4 regions of the Synechococcus sp. MU1643 genome follow, and region 2 is predicted to be linked to each of the others. Evidence: predicted binding sites of a transcription regulator. Region 2 holds the regulator's gene; each other region holds the start of a gene.

Evidence for each region. Region 2 encodes NtcA, which controls nitrogen genes in cyanobacteria. Its sites were predicted from a motif close to GTANCNNNNGNTAC; they were not measured.
Region 1: FZX09_RS11550 (DUF4278 domain-containing protein) is a predicted target of NtcA. The motif match lies at 2,462-2,475, and genes of this name have one in related genera.
Region 3: FZX09_RS04995 (DUF4278 domain-containing protein) is a predicted target of NtcA. The motif match lies at 1,639-1,652, and genes of this name have one in related genera.
Region 4: FZX09_RS12030 (DUF4278 domain-containing protein) is a predicted target of NtcA. The motif match lies at 1,903-1,916, and genes of this name have one in related genera.

Annotation. Positions count from the first base shown of each region.
Region 1 covers NZ_VTKY01000011.1:32,279-36,485, forward strand. The annotation lists gene argF (ornithine carbamoyltransferase) at 1-876, shown strand, start outside; gene FZX09_RS11530 (hypothetical protein) at 879-1,196, shown strand; gene FZX09_RS11535 (hypothetical protein) at 1,208-1,432, shown strand; gene lexA (transcriptional repressor LexA) at 1,500-2,123, shown strand; tRNA gene FZX09_RS11545 (tRNA-Ala) at 2,184-2,256, shown strand; gene FZX09_RS11550 (DUF4278 domain-containing protein) at 2,555-2,656, shown strand; partial or broken gene FZX09_RS11555 (hypothetical protein) at 2,902-4,207, shown strand, end outside.
Region 2 covers NZ_VTKY01000006.1:30,603-34,809, forward strand. The annotation lists gene dcd (dCTP deaminase) at 1-52, opposite strand, end outside; gene FZX09_RS09605 (cob(I)yrinic acid a,c-diamide adenosyltransferase) at 52-651, opposite strand; gene rph (ribonuclease PH) at 797-1,540, shown strand; gene ntcA (global nitrogen regulator NtcA) at 1,599-2,315, shown strand; gene FZX09_RS09620 (DUF3084 domain-containing protein) at 2,343-3,494, shown strand; gene FZX09_RS09625 (resolvase) at 3,491-3,931, shown strand; gene FZX09_RS09630 (DUF3146 family protein) at 3,915-4,172, opposite strand; gene pth (aminoacyl-tRNA hydrolase) at 4,172-4,207, opposite strand, start outside.
Region 3 covers NZ_VTKY01000002.1:155,014-159,220, reverse strand. The annotation lists gene ureC (urease subunit alpha) at 1-789, shown strand, start outside; gene FZX09_RS05000 (type 1 glutamine amidotransferase) at 786-1,544, shown strand; gene FZX09_RS04995 (DUF4278 domain-containing protein) at 1,737-1,904, shown strand; gene FZX09_RS04990 (hypothetical protein) at 1,985-2,203, shown strand; gene FZX09_RS04985 (DUF1028 domain-containing protein) at 2,279-2,953, opposite strand; gene FZX09_RS04980 (Zn-dependent hydrolase) at 2,950-4,152, opposite strand.
Region 4 covers NZ_VTKY01000002.1:187,698-191,904, reverse strand. The annotation lists gene FZX09_RS05190 (hypothetical protein) at 247-468, opposite strand; gene FZX09_RS05185 (hypothetical protein) at 487-714, opposite strand; gene FZX09_RS11910 (hypothetical protein) at 979-1,101, shown strand; gene FZX09_RS12030 (DUF4278 domain-containing protein) at 1,971-2,135, shown strand; gene FZX09_RS05175 (hypothetical protein) at 2,234-2,581, opposite strand; tRNA gene FZX09_RS05170 (tRNA-Val) at 3,325-3,396, opposite strand; gene FZX09_RS05165 (metal-binding protein) at 3,454-3,936, shown strand; gene mazG (nucleoside triphosphate pyrophosphohydrolase) at 3,970-4,207, shown strand, end outside.

The DNA.
Region 1 (4,207 bases), on a different contig from region 2:
GCCGAGGAAACAGCAGCGTTGCTGGATCTGGCTGCACAACTGAAGAGCGGCGATCGTCGGATCGATCTCGGCAATCGCGTGCTTGGTCTGATCTTCAGCAAGGCCTCCACCAGAACCCGTGTGAGTTTTCAGGTGGCCATGGCACGCCTCGGCGGCCAGACGGTGGATCTCAATCCTTCCGTCACTCAGCTCGGCCGCGGCGAGCCGCTGGAAGACACGGCCCTGGTTCTCAGCCGTTATTGCGATGTGCTGGCGATTCGCACCTTCGCTCAGCAGGAACTGGTGGACTACGCCCACTGGGCCTCGGTGCCGGTGATCAATGCCCTCACCGATCTGGAACATCCCTGTCAGGCGCTGGCGGACTTCCTCACTATGCAGGAAGCCCATGGCGCCCTTCCTGGTCAGACCCTGGCCTATGTGGGCGACGGCAACAACGTGGCCCACTCCCTGATGCTCTGCGGCGCGTTGCTGGGTGTGAATGTGCGGATCGGCTGCCCCGAGGGCTTCGAGCCCTTGCCGGGCGTGCTTGAGCAGGCCCAATCCCTAGCACACCATGGTGCCTCGATTGAGGTGGTGAGCGATCCCCGTGAGGCGGTGGCGGGTGCACAGGCCGTTTATACCGATGTCTGGGCCTCCATGGGCCAGGAGGCAGAACAGGCTCAGCGGGAGCAGGCTTTTGCTGGATTCTGTGTGGATCAAGCCCTGATGGAGCAGGCGGCAGCCGATGCGATTGTTCTGCACTGCCTGCCGGCCCACCGCGGTGAGGAGATCAGCGCTGATGTGATGGAGGGCGCGGCGAGCCGCATCTTTGATCAGGCGGAAAACCGCCTGCATGCGCAGCAGGCTCTGTTGGCGGTGTTGATGGGTGGTCTGTGACGGTGATCCACCGCTGGTTGGTGCCGTTGATCGTCACCGCCCATGCGGTGGCAGCGTCAGCGGATCAGGCCACCGACAAACAACAGCAGAGCACCATTGCCCGATGGACGGCCGAGAAAATCTGTGAAATGGGTGTGGATGCCTTTTACGCGTTGCAGGATGCTGAGCTCAAAACCATCTTTGAGCGCGACACGTCGATGCGTTACGAGGATGTCCCCAACGCACCGTCCGATCAGGAAAAGTCCCGTATCACCGGGCAGTTGATGGGATATCTGATGGCGGCCTGTCCGCAACAGCTTGAGTCCTACAAAAACCGCTGAAGAGGATCGCGATGCGTAAGGAACGCTGCTGGGTTTGGTTCAAAGGTGGCCTCTCGGAGGAGGGACACTGGATGTCGGGCTGGGTGGCCAGCACAACTGAGCAGCCGGGGCTGCTGATTGAGCATCCCGGCTACGTCTCCTGCCGGGTTCCGGAATGGCGTGTGGTGTTCAAGGAGCCCAAAGACTTGAACATGGCGCCGAGCATTCCCGACGCTGCGGTGTGGAAGCTGGTTTGAGCTGAGCTTGCGCTTGCGGCGCAGGAGAAGGAACGGTACAAACGTATTGCCCGAACTTTTTCTTGCGGTGACCCGTGCCCTCCAGGAGCCCCTCACCACTGCTCAGCAAGAGCTTTACGACTGGCTGGTGGACTACATCGGCACGCATCGCCACAGCCCTTCCATCCGCCAGATGATGCAGGCGATGGGGCTGCGCTCTCCTGCGCCAATCCAGAGCCGGTTGCGCCATCTTCAGCAGAAGGGATGGATCACTTGGCAGGAGGGCCAGGCGCGCACGCTGCAGTTGTTAGGAGACATGGTCGGTGCCGCTGGGATTCCTGTGCTTGGCGCCGTTGCGGCGGGTGGTCTTGTGACGGCTTTTGATGATGTTCAGGAGCATCTCGACCTGGCACCGGTGCTGGAGACCCGTGGCCTGTTCGCCCTGACGGTGAATGGAGATTCGATGGTCGACTCCCACATCGCCGATGGTGATGTGGTGTTGATGGAGCCGATTCAGGATCCCCAGCGTCTGCGCAACGGCACTGTGGTGAGTGCTCTGGTGGCCGGCAGCGGCACCACGCTCAAGCACTTTCATCGCCAGGGGGCGACGGTGGTTCTTGAAGCTGCCAACCCCGCTTATCAACCCATTGAGCTCCCCGCTGAACAGGTGGAGGTTCAGGGTCGCTTGGTTGCCGTCTGGAGGCAGGTCTAAGGCTCTCGCGGTGTAAGATATCCCATGACGAAGGCGGTTCTGAAACCACCACGTCGACATGGGGCCATAGCTCAGCTGGTAGAGCACCTGCATGGCATGCAGGGGGTCAGGAGTTCGAGTCTCCTTGGCTCCATTCTTCAAAAAAGTCAGTCCAGCACTGGCATCTGAGCGGTCCACACGGGCCGCTCTTTTAGTGCAAAACGGCTAAATATCATTGTTTGTGCGCCAAAGTGTGCGCGAAATTTTGGAGTGAGGGCACTGAGCGGTGCTGATGCCAACAAGGCTCTCTGTATCCGCTTGAACGACAGAGGGGTTGGCGCTCACCCTATAAATGCGCTGTAGCAACTGCTACTAACAACGTTCACCTCGCTTTTGCGAGGCGCAGATCACTAGGCCAAGGAACGGGGACCTGGATTTCTGAGGAACCACAGATGACCCTGACCTATCGCGGCCAGAAATACAACCAGCAAAAAGTGGCTTGCGCATCCGACAAGCCTGCGCTGACCTATCGCGGCGTTTCCTACGCCAAGTGATCAAGGCTTAATCGGAAGATCCCAAACCCCTGCATTCGGCAGAAGTTTCTTTTTACCTCAGTGTCAGCACCGACGTGGCATCGACCTCGCCTCGGAAGCCGATACGAGCCAGTAGAGCTGTTGATCACACGACAACAGACTCGCCCTGAACAGATGCTTCTTCGTCTGAAGTGACGACAAATCGAGGGATTCACAAGCAGCGATGTTGAGCACTATGTAAAACAAGCGAAAGCTCTAGTGGTCTGTTGGCTGCGCTTCATCTCCACACCGGTATAGAAAGCGCGGCGGGCGAGTCCCGCACGGCATTGACTGCAGCGATGCACGCTGTGGATCAAAGGCTCGAGCATTGGCAATCAAAGCCTCAGGCCTGGCAGGAACTGCTGCAACATGTTTTTGGCCGTTCGGCTCCCGTTGCATTCAATGGCATCGGCGTCGAGATTCTCGACGGCCATACCATGGGCGGGCTGCGTGGCGCCTACAACCATGCAGATATCAAGGGAGAGGAACGGATCTATCTCAATGCCGAGTGGCTGGCATCAGCCAAAGCGGCAGCCGTGGAAGCCGTGCTGCTTGAAGAGCTTGGCCATGCAATTGATAGCAGGCTCAATGGCAGCAACGACACCGCCGGTGATGAAGGAGCCATCTTTTCGGCGTTGATCCGCGGTGTTGCGATCCCATTCATTGAGACTAACCAGAACGACCATCACACCCTGATCATCAAGGGCCAGAGCATTGCCGTGGAAGCCGCTGCGCCAACGCTCACAGTATCGGCCAGCCCACAATTCAGCGCCATTACCATCAACTCCGGAGTTCCATCCGGTGCTGTCGGCACCCTTGTTTCAGCCCTGATTGATTCAGGCGGAAGCCTCAATAACTTCAGCGATAGCGATGGTGATTCACCTGCCATTGCCATCATCGGCACCAACTTGAATGGTGGAACGCTCTACTACTCCACCAACAACGGCACCTCATGGAGTGATGTCGGTGCTGTATCAGCGAGTTCAGCGAGGGTTCTCTATGCCAATAACAACACCCGGCTGGCCTTCACTCCAGTGACGAACTTCAGCGGCACCATCAGTGACCTGATTACCTTCAAGGCATGGGATCGGAATGGTGCCGCAAACGGAGCTGGCTCGATCGCAAACGCCCGATCGCTGACTGGTACTTACAACACTTCAGGAAATGCCAAAGGTGTTGCAATCTCGGCTGATGGCAACACCGCATTCGTTGCTGACAGGACCAGCGGTCTGCAGATTATTGATATTAGTAATCCAGGTAGTCCATCGCTCAAAAGTACATACAATACGTCAGATATGGCCTACGACATTGTTCTCTCGCCGGATGGCAATATTGCATACGTCGCTGATTATGGGGATGGCTTAGATATTATTAATGTGAGCGACCTGAATAGTCCATCTCTCAAAGGTTCGTACAACACCTCTGGATATGCAGTTGGAATAACCCTTTCAGCAGACGGCAACACCGCATTCATTGCGGATAGATCCGCAGGGCTGCAGATCATCAATGTAAGTGATCCAAGTAATCCAATAA
Region 2 (4,207 bases):
CGATCATTCCCTGCCCGGCCTGTTCAGTGATCCAGCGATCGCACTTGAGCATCAGAAACCTCGGCGCAACTCCGTGACTTGATCTGCCATCTCCACCACAGCGGAGGGGATTGCAGGTCCAGTGATGATCACATCCATCGAAGCGGGCCGCTGCTCAAGGGCTGAAATGACGTCCGCTTCATCAAGGTATCCGAAGGCCACTGCAAGGCCAATTTCATCCAAGACCAGCTGGTCGAGATCTCCCTGGATCAGATGCTGGCGGCAGATGCACCAAACGTTAGCCACAGCCTCCGCGCCACCGGGATAGCCAGGCGAGGAAAGGCAGAGAGGCACTTCAGGCCGCAGCCAGACAAGCCTTCCACAGAGCTTAACTCGTCCGGCCGGTCCCTGATGAACGCCCCCTTTGAGGAACTGACTGATCAGAACACGACTACCCAAGCCGGCAGCTCGCATGGCTTGACTCAGAACATTGGCGAAGCTGCCTCGGTAGGGCGCTGTATGCACTTGCAGCTGCCCTTCTGGAGCCACCAGATGTAGGGGTGGCGGATCAGAGAGAGGAGGCAAGGGCCTTAGGCCCGCCCGCTGCAAAGCCTGCTGATCCCGCTCCAGGGAGTTCTGGAAGGCTTGGGGGTCAGCGAGGCTTGTGGTCATCACGTCAGCATCTGTCCGGGCGACCCCGGCGAGACCTTGAATCTAGCGGCGAGATCACATTCAACAAGAGGATTAACACCACCCATGGTGTTTGGACAGGACGAGAACCAACCGCCTGCGAGGCTTGACGAACTGCACACCACCGATGAGCCACTCCCCTGAACACCGCGCTGATGGCCGTCGCCCGCAGCAGTTGCGACCGTTCTCGGTGACCTGGAATCCCATGGGGTTTGCCTTGAGCTCCCTTGTGGTTCACACCGGCCGAACCGCTGTGCTCTGCAGCGTCTGCTTGGAGGACAAGGTTCCCCGCTGGCGCAAGGGAGAAGGGTTGGGATGGCTCAGCGCCGAATACCGGCTGCTGCCCGGATCCACCCCACAACGGCAATCACGGGAGCTGATGAAACTCTCGGGTCGCACCCAGGAGATTCAGCGATTGATCGGCCGGAGCCTGCGCGCCGTGATCGATATGGAGCGCCTTGGTGAACGCACCTTGCTGATCGACTGCGACGTAATCCAAGCGGACGCCGGCACCCGGACGGCCTCGATCACCGGGGCTTGGCTCGCCCTGGAGCAGGCCTGCCGATCACTGGTGGAACAAGGAGTCCTGGAGCAATCACCCCTGGTCGACCAGGTGGCGGCCGTGTCCGTCGGCTTGGTGGGTGGCCAGTCCTTACTGGATCTGGACTACAGCGAAGACAGCCGAGCTGAGGTGGACCTGAATGTTGTGCAGGCCGGCGATGGACGTCTGTTGGAAATCCAAGGAACTGCTGAGGGAGCGCCCTTCAGCCGCAGCCAACTCAATGAGCTGCTGGATTTAGCCGAGCCGGGATTATCGTCCCTGATGCAGGCGCAACGTCAGGCCTTCAACGATCACAGCAGCGTTACGTAATAACCGCTACATGGCGGCCACCGCCAGCTTCGTAGCTTCGCTTCATCAGGTGGTTGTCATGACAGGTAGCCGAGGTTTCAGCCGATACGCCCCACAGATGGTGGCTCCAACTACCAGGGCAGAACCTGCCAACCGTTCTCTCCTGGAGATCATCCGGGATCTCGATGGCGCCAGCAGTGAACTAGTGGACCGCAACAAGACTATCTTCTTCCCCGGAGATCCCGCAGAACGGGTGTATCTGATCCGCCGGGGAGCCGTGCGTCTATCCCGCGTCTACGAATCGGGGGAAGAAATCACCGTGGCCTTGCTTCGCGAAAACAGCCTATTCGGAGTGCTGTCGCTGCTGACCGGACAAAGATCCGATCGTTTTTACCATGCTGTGGCCTTCACTCGGGTTGAAATGGTGACGGCGCCGGCGACCTCCGTGAAGGCCGCCATTGAAGCCGACACCAGCGTTGGGCTGCGCTTGCTGCAGGGTCTTTCCAGCCGAATTCTGCAGACCGAAACGATGATTGAAACCCTGACCCACAGGGACATGTCGTCCCGGCTGGTGAGCTTCTTGCTTGTGCTATGCAGGGATTTCGGAGTAGCGGATGAGCTGGGCATCACCATCGACCTGCGTCTATCTCATCAAGCCATTGCCGAAGCAATTGGCTCAACACGCGTCACAATCACACGTCTGCTGGGAGACTTGCGTCAATCCGGTCTGGTTCAGATTGACCGCAAGAAAATCACCGTTCTGGATCCAATCGCACTGGCAAAACGTTTCAGCTAGTCCGGCCATCGCCCGACGGTTGCAGCCATGAGCGGTTGGGCACTGATCCTGGTTCTGCTTGTGCTCGGGGGCGTGCTGTCGACACTGGGCGACCGGTTGGGCAGCCGCGTCGGCAGAGCGCGACTGAGTTTGTTCAAGATGCGCCCAAGGCGCACCGCAGTTTTAATTACGGTGCTGACTGGCAGCCTGATCAGCGCACTCTCGCTTGGCCTGATGCTGCTGGTGAGCCGGCAGTTGCGGGTGGGCCTTTTTGAACTGGATGCCCTGCAGGAGAAACTCCAGGACAGCCGGCAACAGCTGGAGGCAGCCGAGCGGGAACGGGACAAGACCCAAACGGAAACCAAGCGAATCGCCGCAGAACTCAAGCAAGCGCAGCAACGGGCCAACACCCTGCGCCTTGAACTGGCTCCTCTCCAGAAAGAGCGGGCCCAACTCGAAGCTGAACGTGAACGCCTCAGCCAAGACATCGCCACCCGCGATGCGGACATCCAGCGCACAGAAGCCGAACTCAACAGCGTTCGCAGCCGCATCCGTGCCGGTGAGCAGGAACTCAAGGAACTGGAACGCAATCTGGTCGCCCTGAGGCGTGGATCGGTGGTGATCAGCAGCGGACAGACCTTGGCGAGAGCAACGGTTCGACTCGATGCCCCGGACCAGGCAAAACAGGCTGTAGACAGGCTTTTGCAGGAGGCCAATCTCAACGCCTACGGGAAAGTGCGACCTGGCGAAGCCCCCGAACGCCAGTTGATCCGCGTTCCGCGCAGCGATGTGGAACGCCTACAAAGCATCATCCGCAAACCGGAAACCTGGGTGATCTCGCTGCGCTCCGCCACCAATGTGCTGCGGGGTGAAACAGCGGTTTACGCCTTCCCCGAGGTGCGTCCCAACCGGCCAGTGGCCCAACGCGGAGACGTGCTGGCCACCACCACACTGCAACCGAATGAACGCACACCAGAGGTCATTCGCACACGGCTGAACCTTCTCTTGGCCTCGGCCTATGCCGAGGTGCAGCGACGGGGATCGCTGAGCGAGGGCCTTCGGTTCGATGGATCAGCCCTCTCCCGACTGGCCCAGAACCTTATGGAAGGACCCAGCCAATCCATGGGCTTGGAAGTGATTTCTGCAGGGGTCAGCAACAGCGCCGATCCTGTCGTCGTCACAATTCAGGCATCCCCATGAAACGGGTGGCCGTTCTCGATCCAGGCCGCTGCAAATGTGGTCTCGTGCTGGCTGATCTTCAGCTCGGCCTTGTACGCGAAGGGCATGTGCTGGCCCCGGACGCTGTGGAACCCTGGCTGGAGCAGTGGAATCACGACCAAGCTCTCGACCGCATCCTGATCGGTGACGGCACAGGCAGCCGAGCCTGGATCAAGCGACTGGAACGGCTGGGCCATCTCACCGTGATTTCTGAACATGGAACAACGCTGAGGGCAAGACAGCGTTACTGGACCTTATGGCCGGCTCGAGGTTGGCGACGGATGCTGCCGGGAGGGCTGCGCATTCCGCCGGTGGATCTGGATGCTGTGGCCGCTTTGGTCATGCTCGAGGAGCACCTGCAGTGCCGCCTGAAATGGCCGGAGCCTGCTCCCACTTTCTCACTCAGAACCTGGCCCTAACCATGAAGGTGTAGTCACCCCCCGGTTCCAGCCTGTAATCAGAACGCACCAAAAAGCGCCGAAGGGCATCCTCGATAAGGGCTCGTCCCAAGGACGGCTCCACCATCAATTCGCCGCGGTCAAAGGCCCAGGAGAACTGCCACTCGAAGCCTCCAGCTGAGACTTCACCCTCCACGCACTTGGCCTGAAAACACTGGCGGAGCACCCGCAAATGGGCCGTTGTCGCCGGGAGAGCCGGCATCAGTCGACCGGCTCCAGGTCATAGCGAAAGCCGTT
Region 3 (4,207 bases), on a different contig from region 2:
CGCAACACGCTCGAGGAGCACCTCGACATGCTGATGGTGTGCCACCACCTCGACCCGAAGATCCCCGAGGACGTGGCCTTCGCTGAATCACGGATCCGGCGAGAAACGATCGCCGCAGAAGACATCCTTCACGACTTGGGCGCCTTCTCGATCATCGCCAGCGACTCCCAGGCCATGGGCCGCGTGGGCGAGGTGATCACTCGCACCTTCCAGACCGCCCACAAAATGAAGGTGCAGCGTGGTGCCCTGCCAGAAGACTCCGCTCGCAACGACAACCACCGGCTGAAGCGCTATATCGCCAAGGTGACGATCAACCCAGCGTTGGCCCACGGCATCAGCTCCGAAGTGGGGTCGATCGAAACCGGCAAGCTCGCCGATCTCGTGCTGTGGAAGCCGGGCTTCTTCGGCATTCGCCCGGAACTGGTGGTGAAGGGCGGTTCAATCGTCTGGGCCCAGATGGGCGACGCCAACGCCTCGATTCCCACCCCCGGCCCCGTGCACGGCCGACCGATGTTTGGAGCCTTCGGCAAAGCCCTCGCCCCCAGTTGTCTCACCTTCGTGAGCGGAGCGGCAATGGATGCAGACATCCAACGCCAGCTAGGGCTGGAACGCACCTGCATGGCGGTGAAAGAAACCCGCAGCGTCGGCAAGAGCGCCCTCAAGCTGAATTCAGCCCTCCCCAAGGTGAGCGTGGACCCGCAGACCTATGAGGTGTTTGCCGACGGCGAACTGCTGACCTGCGAGCCCGCTGAAGTGCTGCCCCTCGCCCAGCGCTATCTGCTGCTTTGAGCCCCACGCTGTTAGTGGTCCAACACGTTGACCACGAAGACGCCGGACTGGTGGGAGAACTGGCGCGGCAACGGGACCTGACACTCGAGATCCTGAGGCCCGAACGTGGTGACCCGCTGCCGGATCCCATGGCGAGTAAGAACAGCATCGCGCTTGTGCTCGGCGGCCCGATGAGCGTGAACGATCGCAACCAACCAGGCATGGACTGGTTGCGGCAGGAACTGGACTGGCTTACGGCATGGCACCAGCAACGCCGACCGGTGCTGGGCATCTGCCTGGGGGCACAGCTGTTGGCCGTCGCCGCAGGCGGATCCGTGCAACCCCTGCAGGTGGGAGCACCACCACAGCAGCTGAAGGAACTGGGCCTCGGCGCAATCCACTGGGTCGCAGATCCAAGCGACGCGGCTCTACTCAATGGACAATCAAGCAGCAGCTTGGTGCTGCATTGGCATGGCGATCGCATCCAACTGCCGGCTGATGCAATCCTGCTGGGTTCTTCGCTGCACTGTGCGGAACAGGTGTTTCGCATCGGAGCCCACGCCATTGGCCTGCAATGCCACCTCGAGGTCGACGGTGATGCGCTTGAGCGCTGGATCGCCAACGACCACGACTACGTGGTGAGTGCCCTTGGACCTGAAGGACCCGTTCGCCTGAGCCAGGACTGGCGCAGGCTGGGCGCCACGCTCCAGATACAAGGCCGAGACTTCTTCAATGCTGCGCTCGATCAGCTGATTGAGACAAGCAAAGCCCGCTAATTCCTACGGACAAAAATAAACAAAACCAAAAACTTTTCTGAAGAGGTATCAACCTGAACACCACTTCGGAATTCGTAGGAGCTTCAATATTTCCGTAGCAACAGCTACCGATCGTTCACTTCGCATCGCGCGAAGCGCAGTTCGCCTCAGGCCATGGAACGGGGACCTGAGCTTGCTTCGAGGACCATCTCAATGACCACCCTTCTCTACCGCGGCCATCAGTACCAGCAAAACAACGCCACTCAGGGCAAGCCCGGTGTGCAGCTGGTCTACCGCCGCAACGTGTACCAAGCCCGTCAAATCACCATCCACCGCACTCCGGTGCAGCTCGTATACCGCGGGGTGGGCTATACGCGCTAGAGCAAATACTCAATCTGTAGCAACTCGAACATTCCTCTTGCACGGATTGAGGCGTAATAGACCCAGCTTCAGCAACGACGTTGGACCTCATCACTACTCGCCTCGACCAAGGTCTCGTGCAGGTGAATCCCTCCAGCGTGCATGGCGTGTTCTGGCTGCAAACTCACTTTCCAGCTCAAGACTGGGATGCCCTGCTATCTGGACAAGCCGCCTTCGGCATGGATTGCATCGACGATCTGATCAGTGATGCACGCGAAGCTGGATTGAATGTGGAGTGGGAAGCATCCGTCCCCAGCTGAATTCACTTGAATTCAAAAAATCCCTGCACATTCCCATGTGCAGGGATTTTTAATGAGACAGACAAAAGTGAATGCTCAAGCCACCAAGCGGTTGAGCATAGGCAATTCAGACAGTTCATCCCTCCACTGCTGGGCCCAAAGATCCTGACTGCGCTCGTACACCTCCATCAACTGCTCCACGGCGCGCTCGTGAAAATCAACGCGCAGATCCAACAGCGGGAAGGCAGCTTCGCCGCTCACCTGCACAGCCGCTGAGGTGCAGAGGTTGGAACGGTGATCACCACCAGCCGCTTCCCCAGCTTGAAGAGCCATCATCAGGCGACGGCCCAGTTTCAAGCTGGGGTCGCTGGTGAGGAAGGCCTGCTGCATAGCCGCCAACACGGCCTCATCCGCCAAGCAATTGCCAGCAACGGAGAGGTCACGCTGATGGCGATGCCCTGCCCAAGAGCCGCAATCCTGCCCCGTCCAACAGGCCGTGCGACCGTCCAGGTCAATAAGGTGAAACTGACGCCGATCACGATGCTGATCATCCGCAAGAAGGCTGGCCAGAACGCTCTCAGCATCCGAACTCTGCTCCAGACGCTCCAGGCCACAAATCCCCAAATACGGATTGGTGTGGGCCTGTGTAGCGACAGCACCAACCCCCGCGCGGATATGGGGGACGGTGGATCCAACGGCCATATGACAGGTGGCCACACCCACGCCAAAACGACCGTTGTTGGGATCACGGGCCAGGATTGAAAAGGTCACGGCAGCTGACGGTCGAGCCGCAGCAACGTTTCCATCAGCACCGAGGTACCTGCAAAGCACTGCTCATCGCTGGTGAACTCTGCAGCGGAATGACTCAAGCCCCCCTTGCTGGGCACAAAAATCATGCCCATCGGCCAACGACGGCCGACCTCCTGGGCATCGTGGCTGGCTCTGCTGGGGAGATGACTGTGGGACAGGCCGAGATCGGCTGCGACCTCAGTGATCGTGGCCATCACCACAGCATCAGCAGGGGTGGGATCAGTGCTGAACTGGGGATCCACCGCAATCGGACAGCCTGTTTCAGCACCGATGCGTTCCACCTGCTGCATCAACTCCTCCACCAACTGATCAAGAACGGTCGGATCAACGTCCCTTAGGTCAACCGTCAGGGCGACAGCACCAGGGACAACATTGGCTGCATTAGGCCAAACCTCCAGTCGACCCACCGTCGCCACCGGATCTCCGGGATGACTGGAGGCCATGGCCTCAACGGCAAGAACAAGACGCGAGGCCGCCACGAGGGCGTCCTGTCGCAGCCCCATCGGTGTCGTGCCGGCGTGGTTGGCCTGGCCCTGCACCTTGATGCTGAACCGACGCTGACCGACAACACCCTCCACAACACCAATGGCATCACCGCGTTGCTCGAGAACACCGCCCTGCTCAACATGCAATTCCAGAAAGGCGGCATAGGCCTCATCGGAGCGTCGGGCCGAGGCCAAAGAGGGCCAATGCCCGCCGATGCGCGCCAGATTGTCCTGAATCGGCTGGCCATTGCTGGTAGCAAAACTCTCCGGGTCATCGGAGGCCGTGCCCGTCAAACCCTTGCAGCCCACCATGGTCGACTCCTCGTCGGCAAAGGCGATCAACTCGATGCCATGTCGCAGGCGCAGGCCCTGGTCTTGAAGAGCGCGGCAGGCTTCCAGACCGGCCAAGACTCCCAGGGCCCCATCAAAACGTCCTCCGGTGGGAACCGTGTCGAGGTGAGACCCGGTGGCCAAAGCAGGACAATCGGGATCAAGGCCTTCAAGGCGTCCGATCAAGTTGCCAGCAGCATCGACACGCACCTGCATGCCGAGCTGCTTCATCCAATGGGCCAGCAACTCACGGCCCTGCACATCCTCAGGCGAGAACCCGCGTCGACAAACGCTGCCATCTGGCTTGGCACCAATGCTGGCCAGCTGCTCAATCGTTGCAACCAAACGATCACGGTTTGGTCGCGCGGCAACTTTGCTTGGCTCGATCCCGGTTGCGGAT
Region 4 (4,207 bases), on a different contig from region 2:
TGCTACACATTAATTTATAAAATAAAGATCACTATATCGAACTCTACCCTGCCTTGAAACAAAAGATATTGTACGCTGTTAGACAATAAACAAGGGCATCTTGCTCACATGGGAAAAGCCAATCACTTGCGTCATAGGGCATCAATAAACTGCCTGCGAATCACCAAAAAATAAAAGGGCGAATTATGCGCATTAGTAGTTTTGCATGCGAAAACTCATGCATTAACTATATCTAGACTTATAGAATTAAATTTCCTTGGCTTTAAATCCTTCTCGAAAAGACTCCAAATCTTGCCTTGCTCTCAAATAAATGATGAGACGCTCACAACTTTGAGATTCCATCCAGTTCGCTTCAGAGGCGACAACCTTTGCGTAAAGCGCACGCTCAGTTTTGGCTTCAAAGCGCACTATACCCTCTTCCAAAGGTGCATGGACGAAATAATCCCAATTAGGTTCAACCACCTTCAACAAAGCACTAAAAATAATCTAAACATTGATAAAATTGAGTTCATCCAAAATTAACTTAAAAATGTGAGGAAATTGGTTAATTTGAGTAAAATATGGGCCATAAGCAAGAAAACGCACTGCATCCAGCAATTTCTTGGAATCTTCGGCTAAGTCGACCCTAAAGGCTTCATAAGCGAGGATAATTTGTGCTGCATGCCACATCAATTGAAAATATTTATCACATCCAATATGAATACCATCGGTCAAGATTCCTATGTCGTCCTTGGACGGGATCGACGGGCCAATGCACTCTCCTGTTTCGCTGGGCTAGCGAAAGAGGAGATGGCCCCTTGGCTACTTCGAAAAGTATCTTTTGAATCGATCTACACATACTTGTGCTGATTGGATCTATAACTAATTACCCGTCCAAGGTCAGCAAAAGCCCCGACGTAGTCGGGGCTTTTGCGTGCTGAGTCATCGATCGAATGAGGAGCTTGTTCAGCATTTGCGCCTGTTGATGCCGTAACCGCGGTGGGAGTTGTATCCGGTGCCGGTCATGTGTCGAGCTGGCGGATGGCACTCACCACCGTGCCAGGGTTCTTCTGCTGCATCGCCTGTCCAGCCGCGGCCAGCAAAGGCAGCCGTGTGACGTGACCCAAGTGAAAGTCGCAACCCCATTGCGACGGTTACTTATGTCAAGCCAGTGAGGACTCACTGACCTGTTGATCCACAACCGCCCGCCGTCCTCAGCATGTGGACTCGGACGTATCAGCTCCCCCACCAGGGGGCTTTTTTTTGGGTGTTCAAAACGAGCTAAGCACCGAGCGCAAGCCGTGGCGTTCCATCGCAGCTGGCACAGCACACAAGCTCCTACATCAAAAACGCCTGGCCTCCTCTGAGCCTCTAGTCAGCAACCACCTGAAGGTAGTTAACGGTCGGCTGGGGAAGCTGATTCAGGAACATTCCGGCTCAAATACAGAGCATTGGAAAGACCCATCACAACAGTGCAGCCCGCAGGACCACAAACCCGATAAAAGTGATTGCCAATGGACTCAACGGTTCCGCGCCCTTGAACCGAGTAAGGGAGTTTCAGCGCTTCAGTCATAACGACAGCTTGAAGGCGCAAAAGATTCTCATTTCTCAAGGGGTGACCTTGTCTGCGACGGTCGCTACCAGTTTTACCTTTCTTTGCGCTTCGAAACTCAGCACAACAGCTGCCTCAAGGCTCGTTACGACAAGTCAGCAGACAACGGGGGGGCTCCAGCCCGTCTTCCGCATCGTCACACAAGCCTCAATCGCTGAGGCAGCAGCAGATGCAGCAACAGCAATAGTCACTTCACTTCATCTATGAATCGAGATAAACAAGCAGGGCTGTTAGAAAAAACGTTCATAACGACACACTCAGGCACTTAAATGTATCAGCTAGTCAACAACAAACTATCACTAAATCATTAAGTATCCGTTGGAACATTGTTCGCATAGGGCTCTTTGGCTGAAATCTAATCTCTTCCGCATTCCCCTCAATGGAACTCTGTTTTCTCGGCAACAAGTACACCAAAAGCAATGAGACAAAGGAGAAATCAGTTGTTCAGCTCAAATACATGGGCAAGGCTTACCAGGCATCAATGAGCAATACCTCTCGCGCTGTCACCGCTCTCACATACCGGGGGGTGAGCTACTCCAACTAAATCATGTGGATGGGGCGGATACTTCTGCCCTTAATGGCATTAGCGGATAGGCGGCGGGCAGCGCCTCCAGCCCGTGTCCAAAAGCCATCAGACGTCGATCATGCCACTTGCCGTTCCAGCTTGAGGAGATGTCGGCGCCCCGCTGCCGCAGCCAACTTTTCCTCTTCTATTTCCGCCCGCAGAAACCGTTTTCTCTGGGCTGACTCGTAACCACTCAGATCTGTCTGTTTTTTGGAATGTGGTTTGGGCTTCGGTTTGTCCAAACCCATCAGCAGAGGGTGGATTCCTCTTCGGCTCATTGAACTGGCTTGATATGTGGTTCTCGCGTAGTGGTCTGCCTGACCCAGCCACGTGGGATCAATATCGCGATATTGGACAAGAATTGCGGTGTAGAGGAAGACATTTGCACTCAAATGTCGATCACGTTGCGTGTTGAGTAACCCCATGCCACAGGCGGGACATCCCGTCGACGTAGCCAGAGGGTGATGGGCTGGGCTCCAAAGCTGGCTAGCTCCAGTGGATCTGGGGGCCTCACTTGGCAATTCCAAGTACGACTCACAGCCCATAAAAAAGGCGGGTCGTGCATTACCGGCCTGATCTGATTTCTCCAGCCGAGCAAAACTGGAGAAGCCGCAAATCCTGCTTGAAAATAATGCAAAAACTCAGTGGGGGCGTCTGTGGGCGCTGTACCTGCGTTGAGAATTAATACCCAGCCCGCACATCCAATCGGGCTGGCGGATGGCAGCCACCACCGCCCCTGGGTTTCGTTGCGCTTTGGCCTGGCCAGCCGTCTCCAGCAAGGTCTGAACGCACCAGGCCAGCATCTACTGCCGGTCGAGGTCTGGACCTTCGATGTCGTCCTTGATCTGCGCCCATGCCTTCTTCAGAAGCCGGTAGCCCTGCGCTCTGGAGACCCCCCACGCTTGTCTCGCAAAAGTGAGACAAGAGGTGTTGGGCTGCCCCTCCAGGATCATTCCCTAGAGGTGTTCGACTCTCTCCAGTATCTCTGTTGCGGTAGCTCGCGGCATAACCGATCAACTCGTGAAAGCCGCTGGTAAAGCGAACTTTTGGGGCTACTCAACGATAGGACTATTTGGAGCACGTTTTGGAGCACACCTAGATGAAAATCAAGAAAAGTGGCCTCCCTGCTCAGAGCAGAAAGCCAATGCTGGTGGTTGCTTTGGAAGAATGGGCGATACTGGGATCGAACCAGTGACAATCTCCTTGTAAGGGAGGTGCTCTACCGCTGAGCTAATCGCCCCACTGGTCAGATTCTGCCCTAACGAGTCAGGTTGGGGGGCACGGAAGCTTTAAAAACTTGGCAACGGGTCGCCGCCACGACCAAAGCATCTGGATTCTGAGCCTGCCGCTCGGCATCGCACTTGGATTGGTGCTGGGATGGGCGGCAGGATTGGTCGCCGCAGCCAGCTGTTGGGCCGGTGGTCTGTGGCTTTCCCCCGATCTCGACACACGCTCCAATGCGCTGCGGCGATGGGGAGCCCTCGGCTTTCTCTGGTTGCCCTATCGCCTCCTAATTCCCCATCGCTCGCTCTGGTCCCATGGCCCCGTGCTGGGAACGACCGCGCGCCTGGCGGTACTGCTCACCTGGTGCTTGATTGTCACCCTCGCGGTTCCGACGCTGTCGCCAGCGATGCTCCTGGCGGTGCTGCAGCAACTGATGCATCAGCACCCGCAGGAGTTGATTGCTCTGCTGGTGGGCTTAGAGGGCAGCGCATGGATCCATCTGGTCCTCGATGGCGACCCCTGGCCCCAGGAATGGTCGAAAAAACGACAGCGGTGAGAAGGTGAGCATTGCTCCAGTTGTTGACCCTGCATGGCCAACGCTCCGTCTGATGCCATAGAACGTTTGATCGATGTTGTGGCACAACTCAGGGATCCAACAACGGGGTGCCCCTGGGATCTGGAACAGACCCATGCATCCCTGGTGCCCTACGTGCTGGAAGAAGCCCACGAGGTGGCTGATGCCATCCGTCATGGCGATGACCACCACCTCAAAGAGGAACTCGGCGACCTTCTCCTGCAGGTGGTGCTGCATGCACAGATCGCTGGAG